4 regions of the Virgibacillus saliphilus genome follow, and region 4 is predicted to be linked to each of the others. Evidence: riboswitches for the same ligand, from Rfam matches in the RefSeq annotation. Region 4 holds a riboswitch; each other region holds the start of a gene.

Region 1 (7,635 bases), 490 kb from region 4:
AAGAGTTAGTGTTCAGGATCTATCCATGCTTCATCAAAGTCCAAATAGTCCCTTAATTATTGAAGATGATGTAACCATTGGCCATCAGGTTACTTTACATTCCGCAACCATCCGTAAAAACGCATTAGTCGGTATGGGGTCAATTATTTTGGACGGGGCTGAGGTGGAGGAACATGCATTTATTGGTGCAGGAAGTCTGGTTCCTCCAGGGAAAAAGATCCCTGCATACACATTAGCGATGGGTAGACCCGCAAAAGTTGTACGTGATTTATCGGAAGAGGATTATACTGAAATGGAGCGGATAAGAAAATCATATGTAGAAAAAGGACAGTATTATAGGAATTATACGGATTTATAGGGCGTTGGCTTAGTGCGGGTTGTCTTCCAGTTTGGAGTGAGTCTCTCCCGTTTCGGAGTGCCTCACTCCCGATTTAGCGGGGGATGTCCCGGTTTGAAGAGGTCCCCTCCCGTTTCGGAGTCCTCCCCTCCCGATTTGAAACGGCCGTCTCCCGTTTTGAAATGCTTCTCTCCCGGTCGTGGAGTTCGCTACCTAAATTTCCGGATTCAGCATTTATGATCGACACATTTTCATTTATCGTCATTCTTAATTTGAATTGCGTTCTAACATATTCATAATTTTATCTAATTTTGTTTTTATATTTTCTATTTCTTTTTCCAAGCGATCTAAACGAACAGATTCACTATACTCGGATCGGTTTCGATTATATAGGCTGGTTGTTCTATTACCTGCATGAAATGACCTCACAGGCTTTTCTTCAACGATTAATTTTACTTCGGGCAGTTCATTTGTTGTTTCATAGATGGCATCCTTGATGAGAGATTGATAGTTCGACGCTACCCATTCCTTAGCAAATTCATTTGACAAAATTATATTCCAGCCATCTTTTTCAATCTTTAACCTACTAGTTTTAATCCAAGTATCAAAAGATGGCAGGCTAATTTGCTCCCTAATATAATCCAGTACCTCATTCCAAATATAAATTTCATTTTTCATTTCATAATCTCCCTTGTACTTGGCTGTTTTTATACACTTTATTACTATAATGCTAGACTTTCCTTTTTACCGCTTTCTTTCCCCCTCTCAATTCCCTTCTGCTCATAGGAAATTAGGATCTACATAATTTTATCCGCTTCGGCCATTTATTTGATTTCATCCATCAATGCGGTCTCCTCCTCTTCATTCAGTTTTAAATATATTTCAAGAAAACATTGATAAGCCGTTGTTTCGCGGGATCTAGTTCCATTGTCACTAACATCCTCAAGAATTCTATTTTCACCTGTAGTATCCATTCCTTGAATAGTTGGTCATGTCGGATATAATCTGTAGGCTTTCCTTGACCAGAAGCTAGGGGTATATTAGCACCTCCCTCATAGTTTTATATGGGGTTTTCCGAGGTGTATTTCTGACTGTAGTATACTAAAAAGTAAGATAATTAAAAATCGCTTATATTATGGTATCTAGATTCCTCGTTCCTTACCTAAAAGTTATACCATACGGCCCCAACAGCCGTATGGTATTATTCTAAACGTTGTTATATTTTTCCGCCAATGCCTTTAATTCCGCAATCTTATCTGTTTTTTCCCAAGGAAAATATATATCTGTTCTGCCAAAATGGCCATAGGCAGCTGTACTTCTGAAAATTGGCTTTTGCAAGTCAAGCATACGAATAATCCCGGCAGGTCGTAAGTCAAATATCTCCCGAATAGCTGCCACGAAGTTTTCTTCGCTGACAAGGCCGGTACCAAATGTATTGACCGCAATAGAAACGGGCTCCGCAACACCTATAGCATAGGCGAGCTGTACCTCACACGTTTTAGCCAAGTCAGCCGCAACAATATTTTTGGCCACATAACGAGCTGCATATGCTGCCGAACGATCTACTTTCGTTGCATCTTTCCCACTGAATGCTCCTCCTCCATGACGGGCGTATCCACCGTATGTGTCTACCATAATTTTACGACCTGTTAATCCTGCGTCCCCTTGAGGCCCTCCAATCACAAAGCGCCCTGTTGGATTGATGAAATAATTCGTGGTTTCATCCAATAAATGCCCAGGAACAACCGGGCGAATTACATGTTCAATGATATCTTTTTCAATTTGATCTCCTGTAATGTCTTGGTGATGTTGTGTTGAAATAACAATCGTATCCACCTTAATTGGGTTATCTTTTTCATCGTATTCAACGGTTACTTGTGTTTTTCCGTCCGGGCGCAGATAGGCAAGAACTTCTTCTTTTCTCATGTCTGACAGGCGTTTAGCTAACTTATGTGCAAGAGAAATTGGTAATGGCATTAGCTCCTCGGTCTCATCACATGCATAACCAAACATTAGCCCTTGGTCTCCTGCACCAATGGAAGCTATCTCTTCTTCACTTATTTTCCCCTGGCGTGCCTCTAGTGCAGTATCAACGCCACCTGCAATATCTGGTGATTGTTCATCGATTGCGGTTAATACCGCACAAGTTTCAGCATCAAATCCATACTTTGCTCTCGTATACCCTATATCTTTAATCGTTTGACGAACAATAGCCGGAATATCTGCATACGTACTGGTTGTGATTTCTCCTGATACTAACACAAGTCCTGTCGTCACTGTTGTCTCACAAGCAACACGTGCATGTGGATCATTTTTTAATATTTCATCCAGAATCGCATCTGACACTTGATCAGAGATCTTATCCGGATGCCCTTCTGTTACAGATTCAGATGTAAATAAACGACGATTTGCAGCCATACGGCTAAATCCTCCCTTTAATGATGTTACGGAACTCTGTTTATCATTCTATGCATATTATTATTCAAAGTACCAAACGAACAAAGGCGCAGGGCGCCCGCGCATCACGAGTGGCTCAATGTTGCCACGCAAAGTGGCGGTTTTACCTTCTTATCTTATAAAAAAGCCCTTCCTACAATCATGAGGAAAGGGTATGTATCCTTTCGCTCTTATTGTTCAAGGAGTGTCCTTGCATCAGGTGAGCACCTTTTCACCGCAGTGATGGTTGCTGGGTTTCATCGGGGCTGTCCCTCCACCAACTCTGAATAAGAGAGTATCCGTTCGCAATTTAGCTTATCGAAAGAGATCTTTTCTGTCAACTAGATAGTCTCAAGGAGGAGAAGTAAAATTTTCGAAAAAAACTCTTGAATAGTATGGACTAATTTAATAAATGTGTTATACTATTTGTGAATTGATGCATATGATAATGTTATATTAAAAAACATCGGAAGGCGGGTATTTCATATGAAAACGTTAGAGAACACATTATTCAAAACTATATCCTCTCATAAAAACCTGAAGCAAAATGCAGCTGTTTCACAATTGGTCGAGAATATATTATCACGAAATGAAGGTGTTCTTACTGAAACTGGAGCTGTTCGCGCAACAACAGGAACCTATACTGGACGTTCACCAAAAGATAAATTTATTGTTAAGGATGAAATTTGTGAAGACTTTATTGATTGGGGACCCGTTAATCAAGCAATCGACGAGGAATCCTTTAATAAGCTTTATGAAAAAGTATGCATGTATTTAGAGAAAAAAGAGGTGTTATATCAATTCAAGGGATTTGCTGGAGCGGATCCTGCTTACCGTCTACCGATTCAAGTCATTAATGAATATGCATGGCATAATTTATTTTCCCGCCAACTGTTCATTAACCCGACTGACGAGGAACTTGCCTCACATCAAGCGGAATTCACAGTAGTATCAGCACCGGATTTCAAGGCAGATCCAGCAATTGACGGCACCAATTCAGAGACGTTTATAATTATTTCCTTTAAAAAACGTGTCGTTTTAATCGGTGGAACGGAATATGCTGGGGAGATAAAAAAATCTATTTTTTCGGTTATGAATTATTTATTGCCAAGGCAAAATATTTTATCAATGCATTGTTCAGCGAATGTTGGACCAGAAGGCGATGTTGCTTTATTCTTTGGCCTCTCGGGAACTGGAAAAACAACATTATCTGCTGATCCATACCGCAGGCTAATCGGTGATGATGAACATGGGTGGAGTCCAAACGGTGTATTTAATATTGAGGGCGGCTGTTATGCAAAGTGTATTAATCTATCTGAGAAGAAGGAACCTCAAATTTTTAATGCGATCCGATTTGGATCCGTATTGGAAAATGTAGCGATCGATGAAGCAACACGGTGCTTGGACTATGATAATGTATCCTTAACAGAAAACACACGAGCAGCATATCCATTGGACAATATCGATAATATTATCGAGCCAAGCGTGGCTGGTCATCCGAATACGATTATTTTTTTAACAGCAGATGCCTCCGGGACCTTGCCGCCGGTTAGTAAATTAACAAAAGAACAGGCCATGTACCACTTTTTAAGTGGATACACAAGTAAATTAGCAGGTACAGAGCGCGGAGTGACAGAACCTCAAGCTACATTCTCAGCATGCTTTGGGGCGCCATTCCTTCCTCTGGCACCATCCACTTATGCAGAAATGTTGGGAGAAAAAATTGACCACCATCGTTCTAATGTCTTTTTAGTCAATACTGGCTGGACCGGCGGGCCCTATGGTATTGGAACACGAATGAAATTATCGCACACCCGTGCCATGATTCATTCCGCTTTAGAGGGCGAATTGAACAATGTTGAAACAACAAAAGATACGATTTTCGGTCTTGAAATTCCCCTACACGTACCAGGGGTACCTGATGACGTACTTGTTCCAAAAACAACATGGGAAGATAAAAATGCTTATACAGCTGCCGCTCAATCACTTGCCATGAAATTTCATGAGAACTTCGCGAAATTCTCACAGGCAAGTAACGCTATTAAGCAGGCAGGACCAATCTATAAAGCATAAAACGTATTGTTTCCTTATCCCAAAGGATTTTATTTATATATGAAACAGCGCAGCGTGCAAAACCGCTTGCGACAACCGATCTCCCTAATGGAGTTCGGTTTTTTTCTATTTCTGCTCCCAAGTTGATTTCTAACTCCAGTCAACTCCCATATTCTCCGGTTGATATTTCCCTGATTCTCTTAGAGAATTTTCATCTCTCAAACTAGGCATTCACACATTTTTTCCGAAAATCATAAACTGTTTTGACATATCATTACTGAAATTGAAAGGGTCGAACTGTATGAAAAAAACAAAGCTTATCGCTGTTATTTCAATTATGCTGCTCCTTTTCCTTTCCGCATGTAATTCAAATGGAAATACGTCTATTCAACTTGCCGAAGTCACCCGTTCCGTTTTCTATGCACCGCAGTATGTTGCCATTGAAAAAGGATTCTTTGAAGAAGAAGGGTTGGATGTGGAATTGCAGACTACATGGGGTGGTGATACAACAATGACAGCTCTGTTATCAGATGGTGCTGATATTGCCCTTGTCGGTTCGGAAACTTCTATGTACGTATATGGGCAAGATTCCAAGGATTATGCTGTTAACTTTGCACAATTAACAGCTACAGATGGAACATTTCTTGTTGCCAAGGAACCTAATCCTGACTTTACATGGGATGAACTTAGAGGAAGCGAATTTTTAGGACAGCGTACAGGTGGTATGCCGCAGATGGTTGGTGAATTTGTATTAAAAAGTCACGATATTGATCCACATACTGATTTGAATTTAAACCAGAATATTGATTTTGCCAATATCCCAGGAGCATTTTCATCAGGTGACTATGAATATGTCCAATTATTCGAGCCAACAGCAAGTGTTTTTGAAGAAGAAGGGAACGGCCATATTGTTGCTTCCTTCGGGGAAGAGTCCGGGAAAGTACCTTACACTTCCTATATGGCGAAAGAAAGTTACTTCGATGAGAATGAAGAGGTACTCAGCAAGTTTACAAGTGCAATCTATCAAGCACAGCAGTGGGTACAGGAAAATAATGCTGAGGACATCGCAGAAGTCATCCAGCCTTATTTCGAGGATACCGAAGTGGATATGTTAGCGCAAGCAATCGATCGTTATAAAAATCAGGATTCCTTTTCGACAGATCCAACCATGGATGAAGAAGAATGGGATAACCTAAAGGCTATTATGGAAGAAGCAGACGAACTCCCAGCAGATGTACCATACCAGGAGCTGGTAAATACGGAAATTGCCGAGGAAGTCACTACTAACTAAGGAAGGGGGTTTTATTTTGTCTTTTCTAACCTTAGATCAAGTAACGCATCATTACTTTTCTAAACATAGCTTTACAAAAGCATTGGATAATATCTCACTATCTGTGAAAGAAGGTGAATTCGTAGCTCTGCTCGGCCCAAGCGGTTGTGGGAAATCAACAATCCTATCGATAATTGCAGGTATTATGAAGCAAACTTCCGGGCATGTACTTTTGCAGCAGAAACCGATAAGTGATTCCGAATTAGCAATTGGCTACATGCTACAGCAGGACTATTTATTTCCATGGAAAACAATCATGAGCAATGTATTATTAGGACCTAAAATCAACAACGACAACACCGCGGAAACGAAAGAAAAAGCATTAGAATTACTTAACAACGTTGGTCTTCCAAACGTCGCAGATGCTTACCCTAGCGCACTTTCAGGTGGAATGCGTCAACGGGTTGCACTTGTTCGAACATTAATTAATGACCCGAAAATATTTCTATTAGATGAACCATTTTCAGCTCTGGATTATCAAACAAAACTCAAATTGGAGGATCAAGTATCCGATTTACTAAACATGTATCATAAAACAACGGTTCTCGTTACACATGATATAGGAGAAGCAATTGCCATGGCTGACCGTATTTGTATTATGAAGGCCAATCCAGGGGGTATTGATAAAATTTTCGAAGTTCCTATTGAATTGCGTGATGAAAAACCATTTAGCGTACGCAGACATCCCAAATATCAAATCCTCTTCGATAAAATATGGGAAACCTTGGAACATGAGGATACAGATCCATCCGAATCAAAGGTGGTGTCAAGAAAATAATGGAAACGAAATCCGATTACCATCTTTATGAATCCTACAAAAATCAGTTAAAGCGTGAAAAGAAAGTTGTTTTTGCTTGGCAAATCAGTATATTAGTCATTTTTATTGCCCTTTGGGAAATTGCTAGCAGATTATATTGGATTGACCCCTTGATATTCAGTTCGCCAACCAAAATTGTTCATATATTAGTTGATCGATTTACAGGTGGTTCCATGGTTACGCATATCCAGGTAACATTGTTTGAAACAGTGCTTGGTTTCATTATTGGAACAGTTCTGGGTATCGTCATGGCCACATTACTTTGGTCATCAACCCGATTTTCCAAAATCATGGATCCCTATCTTGTTATTATGAATGCAATGCCCAAAGTAGCACTTGGCCCCATTATTATTGTCGCCATTGGGCCTGGTTATTTTTCAATTATTACGATGGGAGCCATCATTTCCGTGATCATTACGACACTTGTTGTGTACGCGGCTTTCAATGAAGTTGATCCTAACTATGAAAAAGTCCTAATAAGCTTCGGTGCCACGAGGTGGCAGCGTTTTAAGGAAGCTATTTTTCCGGCAACACTTCCGGTAATGATTTCTACATTAAAAGTAAATGTAGGACTCTCATGGGTTGGTGTCATCGTTGGTGAGTTTCTTGTTTCCAAACAAGGGTTAGGTTATTTAATCATTTATGGATTCCAAGTATTTGATT
Region 2 (7,635 bases), 1.3 Mb from region 4:
TCGATTTTGGATAATAAGCTTTTGGAGATACCGCATTCATCTGCAATTTGCTGCTGTGTTTTTTTACTTCTTACTCGTATTTGTTTTATTTTTTTACCAATATTATCAAGATTTATGGGGACTCTCTCCTTTACTTTATAAATCGAATGTATGCCTTTAATCATAGAATAGCCAACATTCACAGTCAAGGAGAGAATATTCACAGAAACATATAAACTTAAGCTGTACTTACATAATGTGCGAGCGCCTTACTTGGTAATGACTTTCCTAATTTATTTTGCATAAATAGTGCTGCTTCTTGAATTTTGCGTTCCTGAATGCCTGTTTTTATCCCTAAGCCATGGAGAAGATATAATACATCATTTGTTGCCACATTTCCGGCTGCACCCGGTGCGTAAGGACAGCCGCCCAAACCTCCAACAGAACTGTCAAATCGCGTTATGCCGTATTCCAGGGAACGCATGATGTTAGCAATAGCCATACCTCTTGTGTCATGAAAATGCATGATGATTTTCTCTTCCGAATAGTTGGCCAAAACTGCTTCTAGCAGCTGATCCACTTGCGACGGTACAGCTGAACCGATTGTATCTCCAAGGGAAATATCATCTGCGCCATATTCAAACAATTGATCACAAACATGGATAACTTGATCAGGTGTTATCTTACCTTCAAACGGACAATCAAATACAGTAGAAACATAGCCTGTTACTCTCTTACCCTCTTGCTTTGCTTCACGGATAACATCTCGCATCACGGGGAATGTTTCTGCTATCGTTTTATTAATATTTTTCTTATTGTGGGTTTCGCTTGCGGACATAAACACGGAAGCCCCATCAATACCTGCTTCCAATGCATGTTCAAGCCCCTTCCTATTTGGAACCAGCGCCGAATAGAAAACACTCGGATGTTTAATTATCCGCTTACCTACTTCTCGTGCATCGGAAAGATTTGGTATCCATTTCGGATGCACAAACGACGAATACTCAATCTCCTTGACACCTGACTCAGAAAGCATATTAATCCAAGCCACTTTATCGTCTGTCGAAATCCAGTCCTTTTCATTCTGCAAACCGTCTCGAGGTGCTACTTCCTTTACCTGTACAAAATCCGGCCAATGCTGCATGGTCTTCCCTCCCTAGTTAAAGATAGTCAGTAATAGGTGATAAGAATGCGCTTACAAAAACAATTAATTACTTTAACTTTATTCAACTATATATAATTGTATTCAACTTTGTTGAATTAAGTGTATAGTCATTGTTGGTAAAATGTCAACTCCTTTGTTTAAAAATAAAAAGAACCAGTGCCTTTCAATTAAATGGCACCGGTTCTTTTTTCATACAGTTATTTTACAATACGCTTTTGGTATTTTTTCCAGAGTGATGATTCGGCAATTACTCCTTGGATAGATAAATATCTCTAAGTGTATGCTTCCATCCTTTTTTTGAGTTGTCTCCTCCTATTTCATGAATCGTCCAATCAGGTTAAAAACACTGTTGAGGCCTGCCTGTTAACGATCTCAGTAAAATACTGAAGTTGCTTTTTCGTACGTTGTAAAATATCCTCATCGATAATGGGGTTTTCTTTTCTTTTATCTATTTGACGATCAAGCAGATAGAGACCTTTTAAATTATGACCTTTTAACGTAGCTAACACTGGCTTCAAGGTATATTCGATCGCTAGCAAATGAGACGCACTCCCACCTGTCATCAGCGGAAGTACTGGTGTGTGTTTGAGTACATCCTGTGGGAGAATATCAAGCAACGCTTTTAAGACTCCTGAATAGGCACCCTTATACACTGGCGATCCAACAATAACACCCTTGGCATTTTGGATTAGTTCTGTCACTTCGTGAATAGCCGGACTATCAAACTTCCCTTGAAATACCTCCTCTGCCGGCACATCTTTAATCGAAATATGAGTCACTGAGAAATGTTCCTGTTTAAGTAAGTTCCCTAGATATTTAAGCACTTGTTCTGAACGCGAAAAGGCTGAAGGACTTCCTGATATCACAACAATTTCACTCATAATGATCATCCTTTCTTATCCATGCATTTTTACTATATTCTCTTAGCAAGAAATTCTGCACTTCGCCATTAAAACAAGCCCCCTTTTCTTATAATGAGAAAGAGGGCTTATCTGATATTCCGCTCTTATCTCCCAAGATTACTCTCGGTGGAATTAGCACCTTTCCAACATTTGTCAGAGGTTGCTGAAGCTTCATAGGGCCACATCCCTCAGCTTCTCTGGATAAGAATATTTAATTATATGGTATAGTGTATTTTAATTAATCCGATAAGTCAAGTCAGTTTTGAAAATTTTAATAATGATGTTAGAGAAAAGAACCCCAAATTCCTCTGGAGTTCTTTTCTCTATTACAATCATTGTTCTTCCTCAGTTAATTTGTCTTCTATTTCTGTCATAATTTCTGCAGCTTTATTCCAGTCGCCTTCAGCTAACGCATCTTGATAGGAATTGAATAGATCTGAAAACTCTTGTAATAGCTCGTCAGATTCTGAAATTGGCTGTTCTTGTTCCCCCGGCTCTTCCTCAGATGTTTGTTCTTCATCTGGCTGACGATTCGGATCCACAAGATTGAGCATTTGCTCCATCGACTCCTCAAACGTTTCTTCCATTACGATGTGGTCCTCATAAGCAACGACAACCTGTTTTACTTCCGGAAGTGATGTCTCATTGGAAGACTCAATATAAATTGGTTCGACGTATATAACTGTATCTTCAATTGGAATGGCAAGTAAGTTCCCACGAATCACTTCTGATCCACCTTGTGACCAAAGATTCAATTCCTGAGAAATCGTGCTATCCTGGTTAATCCGGTTTTCAATTTGCTGCGGACCGTAAATATTTTCTTGCCTTGGGAAACGATAGACAAATTTTTCACCATAATATTCCCCATCATTACGTACACCGATCCATGCAAGCATATTTTGACGATTTTTCGGTGTATAAGGCATCATCAGAATAAACTCTTCCTCATCGTATTCGGGAAGCTTCATTGTTACATAGTATGGTTCCATTTCAATATCTTCGTTAAAGTATTTCTCTGTCGGGAACTCCCATGCATCTTCCCGATTATAGAACATTTCCAGATCAGTCATATGATACGTACCATACATTGATGCTTGAATGCTAAATAATCTTTCAGGGAAGCGGAAATGAGCCTGCACGTCTGCTGGGATTTCCTCTGTGAACAATTCAGGGAACATTTTCTGGTATGTCTGCACCAACGGATCATCCGGATTTGCAATATAAAAATCGACTTCGCCAGTATAGGCATCAACAGTCACCTTCACCGAGTTTCGAATATAATTGTCGTTATTCTGATAAGACTCTGAGTATGGATACCTTTCACCTGTTAGATAGGCGTCCATCATCCAGGCCAGACTGCCATCATCACGTACAAAAATGTACGGATCGGAATCATATTCAAAAAAAGGAGCGATTCGATTAACACGATCCATAATATTTCGGGTCTCAAGAAACTGACTTTCATCTGTTAGTTGATCAGAGAAGAACATCCGAAATGATCCCTCTTTTAAAGCAAATAACGCCCGGTTAATCCCGCCTAATGAAATCCCTGAATCCTCCTCATATCGATTCGATATATTTTCATCACCAGAAGGATAATCAAATTCATCTACTTCCGAATTCACGATTACATTCGGGTAATCTTCTTCTCCGTAGTAAATTTGAGGACGAGACACATCCAAATCTCCCTCGGGCGGAAGATCTTGTAGCATATATTCTGGTTGACCTTGAGCAGTTAGCTCATTAACATGACTCATCGTGACTCCGTAGCCATGTGTATACCTCAGGTTCTGATTCACCCAGGTTTGTGCCTGCTCTGGTAGATCGACTGTACTTAACTCCCTTGCTCCAATAAAAACCTGCTCATATTCATCGCCAATTTCATATCGATCAATATCAACATCGTTAAATTGATAATACGATCGAAATGTTTGAAGCTGATTATATACATCAAGCAGTGGTCTTGAATCATTAATCCGTACATTATTGATGGTTAATTCATTATCTTCCACCAATCCTTCGTCTAAGGATCCATTACCTGAATGTTCTGTTTCATTTATATCTTCCAGTTCATAAGCTGCCTGTGTAAAATGAAGATTATGCTCCAGAAACTCTTCTTCCTGATAAAATTCATTTGGCTGTACGAGAAATTGTTGCACACCTACAGATGCCAGTTGTCCGACAATGACAACCCCAACATAAGTAACAATAGGTATGAACATAGATTGGATCTTTCCTTTTCGCAGTGCAATAATCATCCAAATGGTTCCAATAATAGCTACTGCTGCTAGAATATAAGCTTTTGGTATATTGATGAGGCTATCCGTATAACTCATCCCATGTACAACACTTTGTTGAAAAAGGTTCACCTGATTCGTCAACAATGTACTATATGGCATTAGCAAGTGATTACAAGCTAAGAGGACTCCAATCGTTCCTAAGGTTATTCCCATATGCCACTGAGCTGAACGGCTCATTCGATACATATTAAACACCGAGTATGATCCGATCTGCACAATAAGGAAAAAGATGCTTAAACCAAGTAAAAGATAAACAATAAATTCCAAAAAAGGAAGAACAAACATATAAAAAGAAATATCCATATTAAAATACGGATCCGTTTGTTCGAATGAAGCATGATTTAAAAGTTTGAGTGCAGGCTCCCATCCAATCCCTTGTACTACTGTGCTACCAATAAGTCCAGCCAAGATTGAAACACCAAGCATCATTGCATTCATTGTTTTCCGCTTCAAAATAACCGGTGGTAGCTGATGCGAATCAAAATGCGTTACGTATGAACGAATTATCCAGAAAAAAGTGAAATATGTAACTACGGAGAATAAGATAAAACCCGCTACTCCGAGCAATACTTTACTTCCCAGGATAGTCGTAAACACGCCCCCAAAATCAAGGTTATTCATCCATATATAATCTGTGATCCAATGAAATGCTAGCGATCCAACAACAAAAAGAAGTAGTAATATACCTATTATAATACCGAAACGACTACCAAACTTTTTCAGTTTTTCTACTTGTTTGGCACTCATTTTACTTTCATTATTCAAAAAGTACCCCCCTTAGTTTCTGTTATTCATTAATGATAACAGATTTGTGACGTATTTTCTTTCTAAAAACAATGAAACATAACTTTTATCATAAACACGAAAAGTCATAGTATGATTACTATGACTCATTTTACAAGACTAGCTAAATAAGATTCCACCTGCATTCACTACTTCTTACGTCCCAACAAAACCAACAACGTGGTTCCTGCCACAATTCCGAGGACAACCGGAAATTTTTTCAACTTATTTTCCGTTGTGTAGAAAGTATCCTTTACCACTAAATTAATATTCTGCGGACGTTCAGCCATACGACGCATGAAATACCCAAACCAGTCCGTGCCGAATGGAATATAGGTACAAAAATTATATCCCTCCTTAGCAAGCCCATACTGCATATCATTCCGAAAGCCATAAAGCATTTGAAATTCATAATTTTCTTTGTTAATGTTATTTTCTACAATAAAATCTTTCAATTCATGGATGATATCATGGTCGTGTGTTGCGATAGAAGTAAATGTATCTCCAAGCAGTCTTTTCTTAGCAATTGTTATAAAATTACGATCAATAGCTGCATTGTCCTGATAAGCCACTTCCTCACTTTCTTTATAAGCTCCTTTCACCAGTCTGAGACGTACATCCTTGAGGCTCTCCAAATCTGCTTCAGTTCGATAAAGATAAGATTGCATAACAGTACCCACATTTTCATAGCGTTTCCTTAAAATATGAAGTACATCGAGTGTTTGCTGGTAATGTGCATAATCTTCCATATCGATATTGACAAAAATATTATACCGATCTGCCACATGCAAAATTTCAAGCATATTTTGGATACAAAAATCATGATCAATATCCAGTCCCATTTGTGTTAATTTCACGGATATATGACACTCGATATTTTCCGTATTAATTGTTTCTAAGAGACGAATAGATTCTCCCTTCGCTTCAATAGCCTCTTCTTTTTCAGATACGAATTCTCCCAAACGATCAAGTGTGCAGCTTATTCCACGGCCGTTGAGCTTCTTGACGGTTTCTGTAACGCTTTCAATTGTGGTGCCTGCTACAAACCTTTGTGCACCCAAACGAAACCCCCATTTTTTAGCACTTTTATTCAATAATTTATTATTTGATAAGCTTATGAAAAAATCTCTTGTTAGATTGGACATGCCGGCTGCTCCTTTCAGGTAACGTATACAATTGCAGCATTTAGATATGAAGCGTAAACCCTCATGAATAAGTAGGAAGAATGAGGCTGGGACAAAAGTATTTTTAACAAATAGATTCCGAACATACATCGCTTCTAAAAATATACTTCGCGCACCTTAGGGCGGCTGGTGAGCCCCCTTGTGCGCTTCGTGTTGCAAGTGGCTTCGAGGGGCAGCACTCCTCGCAAAAAAGATTGCTATCGCACTTCGGTGTCTCACCTATGCCTTCCCTCCCGCTGGAGTCTCCGCATATTTCCTACGCTAAGTTTGATAATGTTCGTCTTTTTAATGAAACACGTTTGTTTTGTCCCAGCCTCATTCCAGCTCCTACTAGAAATGTTGTGATAGCGTTTTAGCCTCTAAGAAATGCTGCAGATAATCCGGCCCCCCTGCTTTGGAATCAGTACCGGACATTTTGAACCCTCCAAACGGTTGATAACCTACAATAGCTCCAGTACATCCACGGTTGAAATAGAGATTACCTACTTGGAATTCATAGCGCGCCCGATTTAAATGTTCACGATTATTAGAGATTACCGCACCGGTTAAGCCGTATTCAGTGTTATTTGCAATCTCGAGCAATTCATCAAAGTCCGAGGCTTTTGCAAATCCGAGAACAGGACCGAAAATTTCCTCCTGCATGATACGCGCTTTCGGATCTAAATCTTTGAAGATTGTCGGGTGAACGAAATAACCGTTTGTATCATCCGTTTCTCCGCCAATAACAAGTTCTCCCTCTTGCTTTCCGATTTCAATATAATCGCTAATTTTATCAAATTGTTTTTGATTAACAACAGCACCCATATAAACATTTTCTTCACTCGAATTCCCTACTGTTAATTCTTTTGTCAGTTCCACGCAGCGATGGAGCACATCATCGTATACATCCTTATGCAGAATAGCTCTTGAGCAGGCAGAACATTTCTGACCAGAGAACCCAAATGCGGAATGCACAATGGATTGGGCAGCAAGCTCCAAGTCTGCATTATCATCAACAATAATTGTATCTTTCCCCCCCATTTCAGCGACCACTCGCTTAAGGAAGGTTTGCCCCTGTTGTACTTTTGCTGCACGTTCGATAATACGGGTTCCAGTTGCACGGGAACCGGTAAAATTAATAAAGTGGGTACTTGGATGATCCACAAGATGATCGCCAATTTCAGCAGGGTCCCCGGGCACAAAATTCACCACACCTTTTGGCAGACCTGCTTCTTCCAGTGCTTCTACCAATTTATATGCGATCACCGGTGTATTCTCAGATGGCTTTAACAGCACGGGGTTTCCCGCTACAATCGGCGCAACCGTCGTTCCTGCTACAATCG
Region 3 (7,635 bases), 740 kb from region 4:
CTTCACTCTTTCTCTTTTCGGATTTGGAAATTAGGATGTTGATAGTTATCTTTTAAAAATTGCCGTTGCTCCTTCTCAAAAATCTTATTATTTTCGACCGCATACACGTAGGAATCGTAAACTGCAAATCCAAATATGGAAGGCAACATCAGGAGCCACTCAGGTTGTAGGACGGTTGTAGCCTGTCTTACTTCACCCATAATTAGAAGAACAACTGCGTCGAGGTAATGGGATAAATAAAAGAACACGATTCCCCAAATAATCATAAAAAATGCCGTAATAATGCGATGATTATAGAGTTGCCCGAGTCCTGGAACAAATAGGGACCATATCACTGCCATCACTGGATTTCGCTTATCTAAGTAGTTAATTTCCAGTGCTCCTATACTAAATAATTTGAAACGATGTTCTTCACGGTCTGCCAGTATGTAAACGTTATTCATCTCCACCGTTGTTCGATGGCCATCCCAAATCCCGAAAAAGTAAACCGGCAAGTAAACCAAAAGCCATCTGGTGTCTACCACGTTAATGACCATATCAATATTCCCTTGAAACGAATACATAATGGCCAAATTAATGTTTGCATTCATATTAACAACAACTTCCCAAACAAATAGAACAAACCCTCGTATATATTTTCCTAAAAACAAATGTCCAAATCCTGGGAAAGCAGCGCTCCACCACGCTACGATCGAGGGGCTTCTTAAATGGAGCTGCGTTGTACCAAGTGCGGTCATGTGGGCAATATATCGCCTGGCAGTATTATCTTCGGTATATTTTTTCAATAAAATGACCCCTATTACGAAATTTATCTATCTTTTATAATCTTTCCTTTAAAAGAACGTTTATCCTAATACATGCAAATATGAAGGACAGGTTCCTTGTCCCATTCAACTGGTAACTGGGACAAGGAACCTGTCCCTGTGTCCCATGTATATCTTTTATGGAAAAACATACCCTAAGGATTAATTCACATCTGAGGAAAGGTGACATGCTCGGACATGCAAATTATTGAAAGTCAACAACAGTTCGTCCAAATTCAAAACCACTATTTTTTTGAGTATGTTCTATTCTCTTATCAGTGGTGGCTTCTGCTGCTTATTACTGTCGGTCTTTGGGTCTTTTGGGCAATCGTCGTGGATAAAAAAAGATGGAATGCTATATTGCTGGTCGGATTAATGGCGAGCATCATCGCGTTGCTGTTAGATGAACTAGGGCTTAACTTAACCTTATGGACATATGCCCACCAACTTGCGCCGTTTACAAATAAACTACTCACCGTCGATATCGCCATCATTCCAGTAAGCTATATGCTCCTGTATCAATATGCTAGAAAATGGAGGCCCTACCTTATCACACTTGCCGCATTATCGCTGTTTGCCGTAATCATAGCCGAGCCCGTTTTTGAGTTATTAGATATTTACATCTTGCTTGGATGGGAGCATTGGTATTCTACACCGTTTTACTTTCTGATTGGTATTTTTGTGAAATGGTTCGGAGATAAAGTGGCTGGAGATTAAGGGAATGAGCATATTCCATAACAAAAGCGAGTGGCAACATTCTTGCGCCACTCGCTTATCCTAAGCTAATCCCATTGAAAAGGAGTTTGCTGGTATACATAGTAATTAAGCCAATTATAGAAAAGCAAATGTGTATGCGACCGCCATGTGTTCGGCGGCTGTTCGTTTGGATCATTGTTAGGAAAATAGTGCTCTGGAATGCTGGTATCGAGCCCTTTCTGATGATCGCGTTCATATTCCTCGGCAAGCGTATTCGCATCATATTCCAAATGGCCGGTAATCATAATATGTTTTTCATCGTTGGAAATGATGATAAACGCACCAGCCTCACGTGATGAGGATAGCAACGTCAAGCGCGGATCCTTTTGAATGGCTTCTATTGAAATAGAGGTATACCTGGAATGCGGGGCACGAAAAACGTCGTCAAAACCACGCACCAGCTTTATTTTAGGACCAAACACATGATGCTCATAAATGCCGAATAATTTTTCCGGAAGCTCATATTTACCAATCCCATAATGATAATACAATGCAGCTTGGGCTCCCCAGCAAATATTCAAGACAGAGGTCACGTTTTCCTTCGTCCATTCCATGATCGCTGTTAATTCCCCCCAATAGTTTACATCTTCAAATGGCAAATGCTCAATGGGGGCTCCGGTAACAATCATCCCATCATACCGGCGACTTTTAACATTTTCAAAGGTTGTGTAGAATGTATCCAAATGGGATTTGCTAACATTTTTTGATTCATGAGTCCGCATTCTTAAGAAAGTAATATTAACCTGCAAGGGCGTATTGCCCAATAAACGCAAGAGCTGTAACTCTGTTCTTTCCTTTTCCGGCATTAAATTTAAAATGATAATGTTAAGTGGGCGAATGTCCTGCGTCTTTGCCCGGTCTTCATCCATAACAAATATTTTCTCTTGTTTTAATAATTCCGTCGCAGGTAACGCTCTCGGTATGTTTATAGGCACTGACATCTCCCCCTTCTGCGTTGGTATGCGATGAAAGAATATCCAACGTTTTCAATGAACCTCGGGCACTTGTTTAATGCCACACTTCTTCAGCAATTTTTACTATATGGCGAATCTTATCCCATTGCTGATCTTCTGTTAAATTGTTACCTTCTTCAGTCGATGCAAAGCCACATTGCGGACTGAGACAAAGGTTATCATAGGATAGGTAACTGGCCGCCTCAGCAATCCGCTCTTTGACTAAATCTTTACGTTCCAGCTTTGGAAATTTGGATGTAACTAAACCTAAAACAATATACAGATCGTCCCTGTTTATATGTTTCAGCGGTTCGAATCCACCGGAACGCGCGTCGTCAAATTCGAGAAAAAGTCCGTCAACATGAAGACCGCCGAATATCGTCTGTGATACCTTATCATACGGACCTGAACTGAAATAATGGGAACGGTAATTCCCCCGACAAATATGCATGGTAACCAGAAGATCATCCGGACGTTCGGCTATCGATTCATTAATCACACGTTGACAAATTTTTTGCAATTCGAAAGGCTCATACCCTTTCCTGCGAATCGATTGTTCTCCCTCTTCCGATAAAAAGGAAGCCCATGACGTATCATCAAGCTGTAAATAACGGCATCCAGCATTATAAAAGGCCTGAATCGCTTTTTTATAGGCATTGATCAAATCCCTCAACAGATCCTCCATATCACCGTACACTTCATCATCAATCACCGCTCGCATGAAGAGCATATTCGGACTTGGAATGGACTGCTTGGCAACATGATAGTCGCCTACCTTCCCTCGCAAAAATTTGAAATGATCCAGAAAAGGATGATCTTCATTAAAATCAACGTTTCCGATGACACGAATCCCGCGTGCTGTCGTTTCTATACCATCGAATTTCAAGCCTGTATCTGCTTCAAATCCTTCCACACCTGTTAGTTTTTCCAAGAAGTCAAAGTGCCACCAGGAACGACGAAATTCCCCATCCGTAATCGACGTCAGTCCTGCTGCCTTCTGCTTTTCAACAAGGTTGCTTATCTCTTCATCCTCGATGATACGCAACTGCTGGGCAGAAATCTCCCCTTTCGCTTTTTGGACTCTCGCCTGTTTAAGACGTTCCGGTCTTAGAAAACTACCTACATGGTCTGCTTTAAATGGCGCCTTGTGCTCTAATTTTGTTGTCATTATATCTGCTCCCTTTAAATTAAAAAAGCTTCTTCGATGAAGAAGAAGCATTGTTATGCGATATCTTCTTATCTCCCAAGTTTCCTCAACTTGCTAGAAGTAGCACCTTGTTAACATAACAGGTTGCTGAAGCGTCATTGGGCTTAGTCCCTCAGCCTCTCTTAATAAGAATCATTACTGAATTATTTGAAATTACTGTAGCAATCATAGCATTTCTACAGATAAAAAGCAAGGAAGCACGGATAACCCTCACCATATGAATAGCAAAGGGCAGCGTCACCCTAACCACTTCGCAACAGAAATAAGATCCGGAAAAAACATGTCTGCATCTGCTTTCGTCTCTTGCCGATTTCCAATAATCATTGTTTTTAATCCTGCTGCCTTCCCTGCTTGAATATCCGACGCGCGGTCGCCCACCATATAACTTTTCTCTAAATCAATATCATGTTTTTTCGCCAAATCCAAGATCATTTGCGGATTTGGTTTACGATATGCACAATTCGCGTGTGGTTTGTGGGGGCAATAAGCGATATCATCCAGTCTTGCACCGAATGTGGCTAGATCAGCTTCCATTTTTTTATGTATCGCATACAATTCTGATTGTGACATCAAGCCAAGTCCAATTCCTCCTTGATTCGTTACGACGAAAACTTTAAATCCACGCATATTAAAACACCTAATCGCCTCTCCAACCCCATCCAGCAAATAAAAATCCTCTGGTGTGTTCACATACTTCACCCGATTCGTGAGTACTTCATTGATGACACCATCACGATCTAGAAACATACCGATACTCATGACTTTACCTTCTTTCCATATAAACATACCCATTTCTTAAAAACCAATGCGTATGTTTATCAACTGAATCATAACTCCAATTCCTTCGGAGCCTCTCCCTTTTTATTCATGACCCGTATAGCGATTGGATTGATCTCCAACAATACAAGTTCCGGATCTTCCGGGCCTTCAAAATAAAGTTTCATCGTATCATTCCAGAGTTCCTTTTTCAGATCATCCGAATTCGTAAAGGAAATCTTTCCTTCATATTCCACATATTCATCCCCAAACCCTTCACCCTCATATCCAAGCAGAATATGGGTGTGAGGATTCGCTTTGATTTCCTCTGCCTTATCCGTTTCCTTACTTGTTAATGTGTAAAGTGTGAAACCTTCATTGAAAAACGTCATATACCTTGAATGGGGCTTATTATTCTTTACGGTTGCCATTGGTCCAACGTAGCTTCCTCTTAAAATTTTATCAATGGTTTCTTTGATCGCCTGTTGACTCATTTATATCCACTCCTTTCAATTGCAGATAAACATAGTATTTCATTCATCATCGAAAAATAAACATCTATCCGCCAGAAGCACATATCATTACGTAATGATGTGAGAAAAAAAGAAGTAACCACTCTCCTTAAGGTTAGCGATTACCTCTAAATAAATTATCCCTTCTTATTCATCCTCAACAAGTCTTGCTACATCTTCCCCGCACTTTTTGCATTTTCCCTTAAGCAATATTCCGTGTTCGTCATCATGCATGTCATAATCAATAATCGTGGTTTCTGTGCAATTGACACAAAACACATTGCTAAGTAGTCGCATTTGGATATCCTTCGGGATTTTAGACCATTTTTGCGCGGCTTTAAAATCAGTTACTGACATTTTAGTTGAAGCCTCCAGAAATTAAGCAGTTTAGTATTAGCAAGTTATAGACAATTCCGCAAAAAAAATGCCCATACCCGTTCATCGATTTGATACCTTAATCTTTGCCTCAAATCTAGCAATCAACGCAAAAATATATGCTGTATTTTTCGATACGTAGGATGCTTCTTTTCTTACACCCGGTTCTCCGACACTCCACCGATCATAAAAAACGTGGACGCGTTCAAATTCTTTGAAACTAATTTTTCTTTCTTTGGATATCTTGACACTAGGCTTTTGAAATGTGGCAGGTTTAATAATTAACGTGTCGCCTGCAGGAATCACAGCAAACCATAGCGGTTGTTGGTTATTTTTAGGTACGGTGTGTATCTCAAACTCATAATTCCGCTTTTGTATTGTATTCCATACCTCGAATGCGTTCATTGGCAGCCCTCCCGTAAACTGTTGTATCTATCATAATACATAAACCTGATCGTTTTCAATCATGAACGGGAGGAAGGGGATAAAGTATCCTTTCTCCTTCCCCTTATATAGCCATATTACCTTTCATCAGCCTTCTTGCCTTGATATAGGCTATCGCCTCATCTATCTCCTCGTCACTCAATTTAATATCATCCACGTATAAGTCATAATCCTTCAGGTCATTTGCATGCTGTAGGCTTATCCCTGATGATTTTGTCTCCTCACCTAACAAATAGTTTACGTCTACACCAAAATAATCGGCAATTTTATTAACATGACTTTGAATTGGTTCTTTTTTACCAAGTTCATAACTCCAAATAATGGTTTTTGCAAAATGTAATTCATTAGCCAGTTCTTCTGAAGACAATCCTTTTTCTTCCCTTAATTGTATTAATCTTGCTGCAATATTGCTCATCTGTTTCACTCCATTTATTTTTTCTAAATATTATATTTATTCCTAGTGTATCATAAATTGGCAGAAAGGTGTAGAATTACCCACTCGATATTTGAAAAAGTTACATGGATGGGGATATAAAAACCCCCCAGTCTCCATCTTGACTGGGGGTTTCCTTGTACTAATTCCTACGTTGTTTTTCCATCTCCTGTTTGTAAACCTTATAATCCGCTTCCGAAAACAAGGTCATTCTAACTAGGCCAAAAGAATGGCGGCTTAAAAAATCGATGATGGTACCTGTAGCAACTTTTGCCGCTAACTCCACCGGAAACCGATACACGCCTGTTGAAATCGAAGGGAAAGAAATGCTTTTCAGCTCCTTTTCCATTGCGAGATCAAGTGCATGGCGATAGCAATCTGCCAGCAGCTCCTCGTTATTTGTGGTATTGTTATTCCAGACAGGACCAACCGTATGAATGACATGCGCAGCGGGCAGGTTATATCCTTTGGTTAGCACTACGTCGCCCGTGGGCAAATATGCACCATCTAAATCATCGGCACGAACTTTCCTGCATGCCTCAAGCAATTCCTTTCCTGCTGCTTGATGTATCGCGCCATCTACCCCGCCGCCACCAAGAAGTGTGCCGTTTGCTGCATTGACAATAGCATCTGTATGCTGTTTGGTGATATCTCCCACGATTAGTTCAAACTCGTTTTCGTTGATTGTCATTTTCATACTGATTTCACCTCACGTGATAGAATCATTCGATTAGCTTCACAAAAGTGGAAGGTACTACTTTCGCACCAAGAATAAAGATGCAAGGGAGCATTCACGCTTTCTAACCATCAATGAAATAGCCCTGTTTCTTTCGATTTTTCCACTAACTTTTTGGTTTGCTTGTTAATGGGTTTCTTTAAGAAGGCACCAATAAGGATAAATCCTATACCAAACATCGATAATACTGCTAGGTCATATGCCACTTTGGTCCATATAATTCCACCCAAAGCTTCCCGCATCAAGTCAACAGCATACGTGAATGGAAGGAATGGGCTGATCATTTGGAAGAACTCAGGTAACAAGATAACCGGATACGTACCACCTGAACCGGCAATTTGTAAGACAAGTAACACAATAGCCATTGCTTTTCCTACATCACCAAACACAGATACTACCGTATAGATAATGGACATAAAGACAAGACTGATAAACAGTCCAAACACAATGAACCATCCAGGATGGGCAAACTCCACACCCAACAGGAAAATGTCCCCTGAAGTTACAACCAATGTCTGCAATAAACCAATACCGGCAAAGGTCATCAATCGACCAAAATAGTTTTCCCTCATGGTGAACGTTTCCGCATCATGCGGCTCTGTAGCCAATAGAGAAATAAGTAATAATCCACCAACCCATATCGCTAATATCGTATAGAAA
Region 4 (7,635 bases):
TTTGGCATTTTTATTACAGCTAACGGCGACTGTATGAGCGCCGACCGATTTGCTGTAATTCAACCCGCCTATGACATAAGGGGTTCGTCCACTGGCGGCCAGCCCGATCACCGTATCTTTTTCACTGATATTCAGATTTTGTAAGTCGGATTCAGCCAATTCCGAGTCATCCTCAGCCCCCTCAACGGCCTTCATGATGGCATCCTTACCTCCTGCAATAAGGCTTTGAACGATCTCTGGATCAGTGCCAAATGTTGGTGGACATTCTACTGCATCCAACATTCCTAATCGGCCACTCGTGCCAGCCCCGATGTAAATAAGTCTGCCGCCTTTGGTGAAAGCATCAATAACGGCTGATACTGCTTTTTCGATTTGATCTATTTCTTTATTTACTGCATCAGGAACGGTTTTATCTTCTTCATTCATCACATGTAAAATGTCATGTGTACGCATTTCATCTAAATTCATGGTTTTTGCATTACGTTTTTCGGTTGTTGTCTTTGTTGTTTCGGGCACGCTTTGCATCCTCCTCTTGGGATTGTTGTATAATTTCGTATGTTTGGTTCAAATGGGGTAAAGAATGATCGTAATCTTCGTATGCGCATGCTGTATAAAGCATATCGATCACGTTTAATGAGGCGATTCGTGATGACATAGCAGCGCTTCGGAATTCATCTTCCTGGGCGGCAACAAATAATACCGCATCTGCCATACTGCTCAAGTGTGAATCTGCATATTTCGTAATCGCTATCACTTTTGCACCTTTTGATTGTGCAATTTTGACACAATCAATGATTTGACGAGTTTCACCTGAGTACGAAATGGCAACTACTACGTCATCACTATGCAGGTTAACGGCCGATACTTTTTGCATATGAAAATCACTATAAGCTGTACAGGTCTTATTAATGCGCATGAATTTTTGAATGGCATCATACGCGATCAAAAAGCTGGACCCAACACCATAGAAGTCAATTTTCTTTGCTTTCATCAGGTATTCATATGCTGCTGTAAATTGGTCTTTTTGCACTAACTGCAACGAACTATACAGTGATTGAATATTTGTATTGGTAATGACAGCCATAATTTTATCAATAGAGTCGTCGGGTGATAACGTTTCTTGTTCCAGATCGTGTAAATTAATCACTGCCAGATCTCCGGATAACTTTAGCTTCAACTCCTTAAATCCGTTGTAGCCAAGTGTATGGCAATAGCGCATAACAGCAGAAGGGCTGGAATAACTAGCATGTGCAAGCTGACTGACAGTCATTGTGACTGCCTTTTGTGGGTAATGTAAAATATACTCCGCAACAGCTCCTTCTGATGGTTTCACATAATTAAGCGATTCCCTAACTTTATAAAGAATTCCTTCCAGGATAAACACCTCCAACCATTAACGTTAGCGCTTGCAAACTTATCGTATATCTTGCGGTATTAAAAATCAATGTTTTGCTCAAAGATGGTATATAATTTCAGATTTTGATATTTGAAGCGTGGAACATGTACTACCCTGAAAAGGAGTACGAACTCTTAGTGGTTTTAAAAACGCGGAAGACTTTGATTTGTGCTTGCATATTTGCAGACAAATACCTTATCATGGCTTCATAAAAAAAGGTCCTTGTCTGTGACAAGAACCCCTTTACGAAAAGGACTTACCTTCTTATACAACCTCACTATCTGTTTCAATATGATTCGCCTTATTTTGCTTTGCTTTCCAGAAGAACCAAATGCTAAAAGCTATGGTAAGAATAACTCCTCCAATATGCGATACATTCATGGGAAGGTTAAAACCAATTTGTGCATGTAATATATAGACAAGTACCATATCGGTGATAAACAATGCCGGAATAAAGGAAACCCAGTATTTTTTTCCTTTAACAAGCAGGTACATCGTTGCGATCCACAGTGCAAGTGATGCAGTTGTCTGGTTCGCCCAAGAGAAATATCGCCATAATATATCAAAGTCAATTTGCGTCAGTATAATAGAAACGATGAACAAAGGTATAGCAATGGTTAAACGGTTCATTATTTTCTTTTGATTGAAATTGATATAATCTGCAATAACAGAACGCGCTGCACGAAAGGCTGTATCCCCCGAAGTAATAGGAAGAATAATAACACCAAGTACAGCGATTGTGCCACCAATTGCCCCAAGCAGGGTTGTCGCTACCTCATTTACCACAGCAGAAGGAGTACCGGCATTAATCAACGCGTTAAGGTTTTCTCCATGAAAAAGGCTCATGGAAGCAGCAGCCCAAATCATCGCTATAACAGCTTCTGTGATCATCATCCCGTAGAAAATATACCGTCCTTGTGACTCCGTTTGAACAGTGCGAGAAATAATCGGTGACTGTGTTGCATGAAATCCGGACAAGGCACCACAAGTTATGGTTAAAAATAACATGGGAAAGATTGCTAGATTATCCGGGTGCATATTTTCCAGTGTAAGCTCAGGGATGGCTGAACCATAACCGGAAGTAAACATGGTAATTCCAACTCCAAGTGTACCAATTAAGAGAATAGCACCAAGGATTGGGTATATTCTACCGATAATTTTATCAATTGGCAGGACAGTAGATAAAAGGAAATACCCAAATATAAGAGCTAAAATAATCCATAACGCCATCTGGCCATCAAGTAGAACATGAAGGAGAGAGCCGGATGTTGTCGCAAAAACCGTTCCTACTAAAAGAAGTAGTAACAGTGCAAAGGCATTGACCAAATGCTTTGAAAAATTACCTAGAAATTTACCAGCAAGTTCCGGAATATGAGCACCTTTGTTTCGAATGGAAATCATTCCTGTCAAATAGTCATGAACGCCACCTGCAAAAATGGAACCCAGAACGATCCAAATAAAAGCTACCGGACCAAATAACGCACCCATTATTGGGCCAAATATCGGTCCTGTTCCAGCGATATTAAGCAATTGAATCATTGCATTGTTTTGCTTTTTCATTGGAACATAATCAACGCCATCGTGGTTAGCGATTGCAGGTGTTTGACGTGATTGATCTATTCCAAATATTTTTTCTATACATTTCCCGTATGTAAAATACGCAATAATTAATATAATAATAGATATGAAAAAGGTTAACATGTGCTACCTCCTGTTGTTTGAAATAGATATTGAAATCGTTTGCATAATATCATTAATTAACGACAAAAATCAAGTAATTTTCATTAAAAATTATATGCGTTTTCATTGTGTATGAATTCTATGAATGGAAATCAAAAAAATTTAAAAATACAGTTGACTTAATCACCAAAACACTGTAAATTATATACAATTACATAAACGAACTTCTTATCAAGAGAGGTGGAGGGTTATGGCCCTTTGATACCTCGGCAGCGGGCTCTTTGTGAGTACTGTGCCAATTCCATCAGACAGACGTCTGAAAGATAAGGGGAGGAGTACAGACCATTCAAACTCTCTTCTTATTGTGGAAGAGGGTTTTTTCGTTTTGATAGAGGAAACCGTTTCGGTAAAAAACGGCTAAATAATAAGCAAAAAAGGAGAGAAACAATATGACAGAATATGGAGTATGGATTATCGCTCTTGCTATTGGCTATACTTTTTCATTGATAATTGCCGGTCAGTTTGCGAAGCGGCGTTTAACTAAAAAAGATAGCTATTTTGTCGGTAATCGAAATTTCAATAAATGGATTGTGGCATTTTGTATAACTGGATTATTTTCCGGATCCACATATATTTCCATTCTTGAGCTTTCGTATTTAAGCGGGATATCAGCAGTTTGGTATGGAGTAGCAGAAATGGTTCAAATTTTTATTATTGCCTTTTTAATCATTCGTTCATTCCGTAAAAAAATGCTTGTTACTGTCTCTGGCATGATTGGTGATAAATATGGGCGGACTGCAAAGGGAATTTCCGGGGCTATTACCGCCTTTGCGTTTCCAATGTGGTCGGTTGCTACTGCGATTGCATTTGCCTCCGCTATTCATGTATTTACTGGGATTTCGCTGCCTCTATCTGTAGCTTTTACCGCAATGCTGCTTTTTGTTTATCTGCAGGCTGGCGGTATGTGGTCCATTGCCTTTACACAAACGATGAACATCGTATTATTTGGACTAATGATTATTATTGGTATCATTGCCTTTTTCTTAAATCCTGGAATCGATGGCCTGCGTGCACTTGCTATCGAAAGACCAGCCATGTTTAATCTTGGTAGCGCTGGGCTGCAAGTAATCGTTGTGTGGTTTGGAACTTTTCTAGTAAATGTTATTCTTGCTCAAGCCGCTTTCCAGATGGCACTTTCTTCACGAACACCTGAAGAAGGGCAAAGAGGCTTAATCATGGCCGGATTTATGGCAGTTCCATTTATTGTCGGTGGTGTTTTATTCGGGATTTCTGCAAGTGTCATTGTTCCAAATGCCCAAACCGGGCTCATTGCAATTCCCCAGTATTTAATGGAAGTGCTCCCCGCACCGCTTGTTGGTCTGTTTTTCTTAGGTGTGTGGGCGTGTGCACTGGGATGGGGAGGGCCTTGCCAATTTTCCGGAGCGACCAGTCTTGGTCGTGATGTTGGCAGTGCTCTAAAACCAGCTGCTTCGGAAAATCAGCTGATCAAATATACAAAGGTCTCTTTGCTACTTCTTACAGTACTAATGATTGTATTTGGATTAATGCGCACAGAGCAGTCCGCTTGGTGGAATGTACTTGCTTGGACCATTCGAAACAGTGCAACATTCGCCCCGGTCGTAGCAGCATTATTCTGGCCAGTAGCTACGAAACGTGCTGTTGTTACGTCTCTGTTTACAGGTTTTGTAAGTGGACTGTTATGGTATTATCTTGGTGGATGGGACCCCAATGCATTTTACCTGAACATTCATCCCGTTTGGGTTGGCAGCTCGATCAATATTTTAAGTATTACATTAGTGACGCTCATAGACCGAAAAGCAGACTGGTTCATCCAAAAAACAAATCGCTTTGGATATATTGGTCTAATTGGTGGAATCTTAATCACGTTGGTAAATGTGTTTTATTTTACGCCACTCTATCAAAGTGGGTTGTTTGGTTTATTTGGTTTTGCAGCAATTTTATGTTTTTTCATTGCACTAATCCGCTTTCTTCGACCAAGTAATGAACAACAGCAAATAGCATTAAAACATGCCTCAAGTTAATCGTCTATAAAGTCCATTTTCTGTTTGGACAAAGTTTTTTCAATTGATTTTTAAGCTCTGAAACGTCAACTATGAGACTACTTTATTTTAACAAATTTATAACAATACCTATAAAGTTACTATATTGTGTCAGTTATTGGGAGAATATAGATAATAGCATTATCGTTCCGTATAATATAAGACAAGAAATTATATTTGGAGTGTGAATTTCATGAAGAAAAAAAGGACCCTTGTCTTATTTGTATTTTTGGCTTTATTAGCTGCTTGTAGTGCAGAAGAGAATGTACAGGACGAAACGGGCGATATTAAAGAATTAGTCCATTATTATAGTACCGAAGATATTGTTGATGAGGATGCATCCATTACTTCTGAACAACTTATTGTTACAGATAAGGAAGAGAATGAAGAAGCGATTTATGATTTACCGGAAGATGAATTTTTTGTTTCGATTGCTCCCTTTGAAGAACAGACGCATCCCTGTGAAATTCATAGTTTAACAGGCTGTCAGGGAGAAATGGTTCAGGAAGCATTTGATGTTTATATTGAAACTGCGGAAGGGAACGTTGTCATCGATGAGACAATGCAGACCGAAGAGAACGGCTTTATTGACTTGTGGCTGCCTAGGGATGAAACCTATGCCGTTGAAATCAAACATGATGGAAAAGAAGTGACATCGGAAATCAGTACGTATGAGGATGATTTTACTTGTATCACAACGATGCAGTTAATCTAGTTTAAGTTCCTTCTATCTGTAGGTTGCCCAATACGGTTTTAGGTTTTTATTAAGCAAAAATGGGTTATAGCATAACGAGACAGATATAAATCTATTCTGATTTATATTAAAAAATGGAAAGGAGGGAAGAAAGCATGAATAAAGCACTTATCGTTTTTGTTATTGCTGCTATACTAACGATTGTGTTTTTTGTGGGAATAGAATTCATGTATGACGGCCATAGTGAAGCTACAGTAGGTTTGGTGAATGAAATATCTGGGGGCAAAATGTAATAGTCTCGTATTTATGAGTATTCTCTAATCGAGGATGCTCCCTTTTTTAGCTTATCCTATGTTAAAATAGAAACATGGCATACTTCCCCGGAAAAGAGGTATTCAATATGGACTCCCGCTGGCGAGAGATTATAAAACTGCTTAAGCATGCAGATGTCCCTGTAACGAGTTTGAATCTGGCAACAGATCTAAAGGTCAGTTCAAAAACGGTCAGGAATGATATAAAAGGGTTAAACAGTCTGCTCCGGAATTATAATATAACTATTGATGCTTATAAGGGGAAAGGTTATGTCTTAAACATCAAAGATGAAGAGGATTTCCGTTATTTCTTACAACAATATGTAAAAGAAGAAATACGAACAGTCCCCAATGAGCCCGATAAGCGGGTTGATTTTTTAATGGAAAAGATTTTACTGCAGACGGATTATATAAAGATGGAAGATCTAGCTGAGGAATTGTATATTAGCCGATCCACATTGCAAGCAGATTTGAAAATCGTTCGGGCCATACTTGAGGAATATGATCTGTCCATTGAGCATAAACCTAATTATGGCATCAAGGTTATTGGTAAAGAAACGTTGATTCGGTTCTGCATTTCCGAATATATATTTAATCAAAAACCTGTCTTCATGGAGGAATATACCCATTGGCTTAAAATGTTACCGGAAGCAGATTTAGAAATTATCCGAAACAGCATCCTGAAAAACCTAAGGAAGCATCACATTATTATTTCGGATATCAGTTTGCAAAATTTAATTACTCATCTTGCTATTGCATGGAAGCGCATCCAAGAAGATCAATCCATACAAATAGTGCATGAAGAACTTCTTGAGGTAAAGAATGAGAAGGAATATCTGGTGGCAAAAGAAATGATGCAAGAAATAGAGGCAGGTTTGGGCGTTCGCTTTCCTGAAAATGAAGTGGCCTATCTTTCCATTCATTTACAAGGGACAACATTAACAAATTCCGTTAAGGAGAAAGAAAACATGAACGCGGTTGTGCATAATGATATTCAAAATTTAGCTAGGGATATGGTGAAAAGGATTGATGCAAAGTATGCACTTGGCCTTTCCAGTGATGAGGAACTCTTGCGGCATTTAAGTTTGCATTTAAAGCCTGCCATTAATAGATATAGGCATCAAATGAATATACGTAATCCAATGTTGGAAGACATAAAAAGGAAATATCCGCTTTCTTTTGAGGCGGCATTAATTGGTGTGGATATTCTCGATGAACAGTTAGATATCGTTGTTAATGAAGATGAAATTGGCTATTTGGCACTCCATATTGAAGTGGCACAGGAAAGACGGAAGAAAGCTACTTCCCATGTGAAAAGATGTTTGATTGTATGTGCTTCCGGACTGGGCAGTGCACAGTTATTACAATTTAAATTACAAGATAAATTTAAAGAAGACTTGGAGATCATCGGCACGACGGAGCATTATAACTTAACTCATCAATCGTTGAATGGGGTTGATTTCATTATAAGTA

Evidence for each region. A riboswitch is a leader RNA that binds a small molecule or an ion and turns the genes downstream of it on or off. The one in region 4 is predicted to bind S-adenosylmethionine.
Region 1: linked by a shared signal. The riboswitch ahead of metK (methionine adenosyltransferase) and the one ahead of KFZ56_RS15180 (sodium:solute symporter family protein) in region 4 are both predicted to bind S-adenosylmethionine.
Region 2: linked by a shared signal. The riboswitch ahead of ssuE (NADPH-dependent FMN reductase) and the one ahead of KFZ56_RS15180 (sodium:solute symporter family protein) in region 4 are both predicted to bind S-adenosylmethionine.
Region 3: linked by a shared signal. The riboswitch ahead of KFZ56_RS18575 (5-methyltetrahydropteroyltriglutamate--homocysteine S-methyltransferase) and the one ahead of KFZ56_RS15180 (sodium:solute symporter family protein) in region 4 are both predicted to bind S-adenosylmethionine.

Annotation. Positions count from the first base shown of each region.
Region 1 covers NZ_JAGYHC010000001.1:2,657,804-2,665,438, forward strand. Annotated here, with positions in the region: gene KFZ56_RS12880 (gamma carbonic anhydrase) at 1-358, shown strand, start outside; gene KFZ56_RS12885 (DnaA N-terminal domain-containing protein) at 605-1,015, opposite strand; gene metK (methionine adenosyltransferase) at 1,544-2,755, opposite strand; SAM riboswitch class I at 2,962-3,067, opposite strand; gene pckA (phosphoenolpyruvate carboxykinase (ATP)) at 3,260-4,846, shown strand; gene KFZ56_RS12900 (ABC transporter substrate-binding protein) at 5,127-6,116, shown strand; gene KFZ56_RS12905 (ABC transporter ATP-binding protein) at 6,133-6,933, shown strand; gene KFZ56_RS12910 (ABC transporter permease) at 6,933-7,635, shown strand, end outside.
Region 2 covers NZ_JAGYHC010000001.1:1,831,734-1,839,368, reverse strand. Annotated here, with positions in the region: gene KFZ56_RS08815 (helix-turn-helix domain-containing protein) at 1-164, opposite strand, end outside; gene KFZ56_RS08810 (hydroxymethylglutaryl-CoA lyase) at 218-1,123, opposite strand; gene ssuE (NADPH-dependent FMN reductase) at 1,477-2,025, opposite strand; SAM riboswitch class I at 2,148-2,254, opposite strand; gene KFZ56_RS08800 (UPF0182 family membrane protein) at 2,379-5,111, opposite strand; gene KFZ56_RS08795 (proline dehydrogenase family protein) at 5,279-6,274, opposite strand; gene pruA (L-glutamate gamma-semialdehyde dehydrogenase) at 6,644-7,635, opposite strand, start outside.
Region 3 covers NZ_JAGYHC010000001.1:3,891,639-3,899,273, forward strand. Annotated here, with positions in the region: gene KFZ56_RS18560 (DUF5683 domain-containing protein) at 3-785, opposite strand; gene KFZ56_RS18565 (CBO0543 family protein) at 1,002-1,520, shown strand; gene metA (homoserine O-acetyltransferase MetA) at 1,586-2,494, opposite strand; gene KFZ56_RS18575 (5-methyltetrahydropteroyltriglutamate--homocysteine S-methyltransferase) at 2,568-3,680, opposite strand; SAM riboswitch class I at 3,746-3,851, opposite strand; gene KFZ56_RS18580 (D-glycero-alpha-D-manno-heptose-1,7-bisphosphate 7-phosphatase) at 3,957-4,478, opposite strand; gene KFZ56_RS18585 (pyridoxamine 5'-phosphate oxidase family protein) at 4,547-4,969, opposite strand; gene KFZ56_RS18590 (hypothetical protein) at 5,135-5,344, opposite strand; gene KFZ56_RS18595 (hypothetical protein) at 5,426-5,767, opposite strand; gene KFZ56_RS18600 (helix-turn-helix domain-containing protein) at 5,871-6,221, opposite strand; gene KFZ56_RS18605 (O-acetyl-ADP-ribose deacetylase) at 6,382-6,936, opposite strand; gene KFZ56_RS18610 (YhgE/Pip domain-containing protein) at 7,047-7,635, opposite strand, start outside.
Region 4 covers NZ_JAGYHC010000001.1:3,148,448-3,156,082, reverse strand. Annotated here, with positions in the region: gene murQ (N-acetylmuramic acid 6-phosphate etherase) at 1-468, opposite strand, end outside; gene KFZ56_RS15190 (MurR/RpiR family transcriptional regulator) at 479-1,384, opposite strand; gene KFZ56_RS15185 (carbon starvation CstA family protein) at 1,661-3,097, opposite strand; SAM riboswitch class I at 3,302-3,406, shown strand; gene KFZ56_RS15180 (sodium:solute symporter family protein) at 3,526-5,139, shown strand; gene KFZ56_RS15175 (CueP family metal-binding protein) at 5,351-5,872, shown strand; gene KFZ56_RS15170 (hypothetical protein) at 6,007-6,144, shown strand; gene KFZ56_RS15165 (BglG family transcription antiterminator) at 6,252-7,635, shown strand, end outside.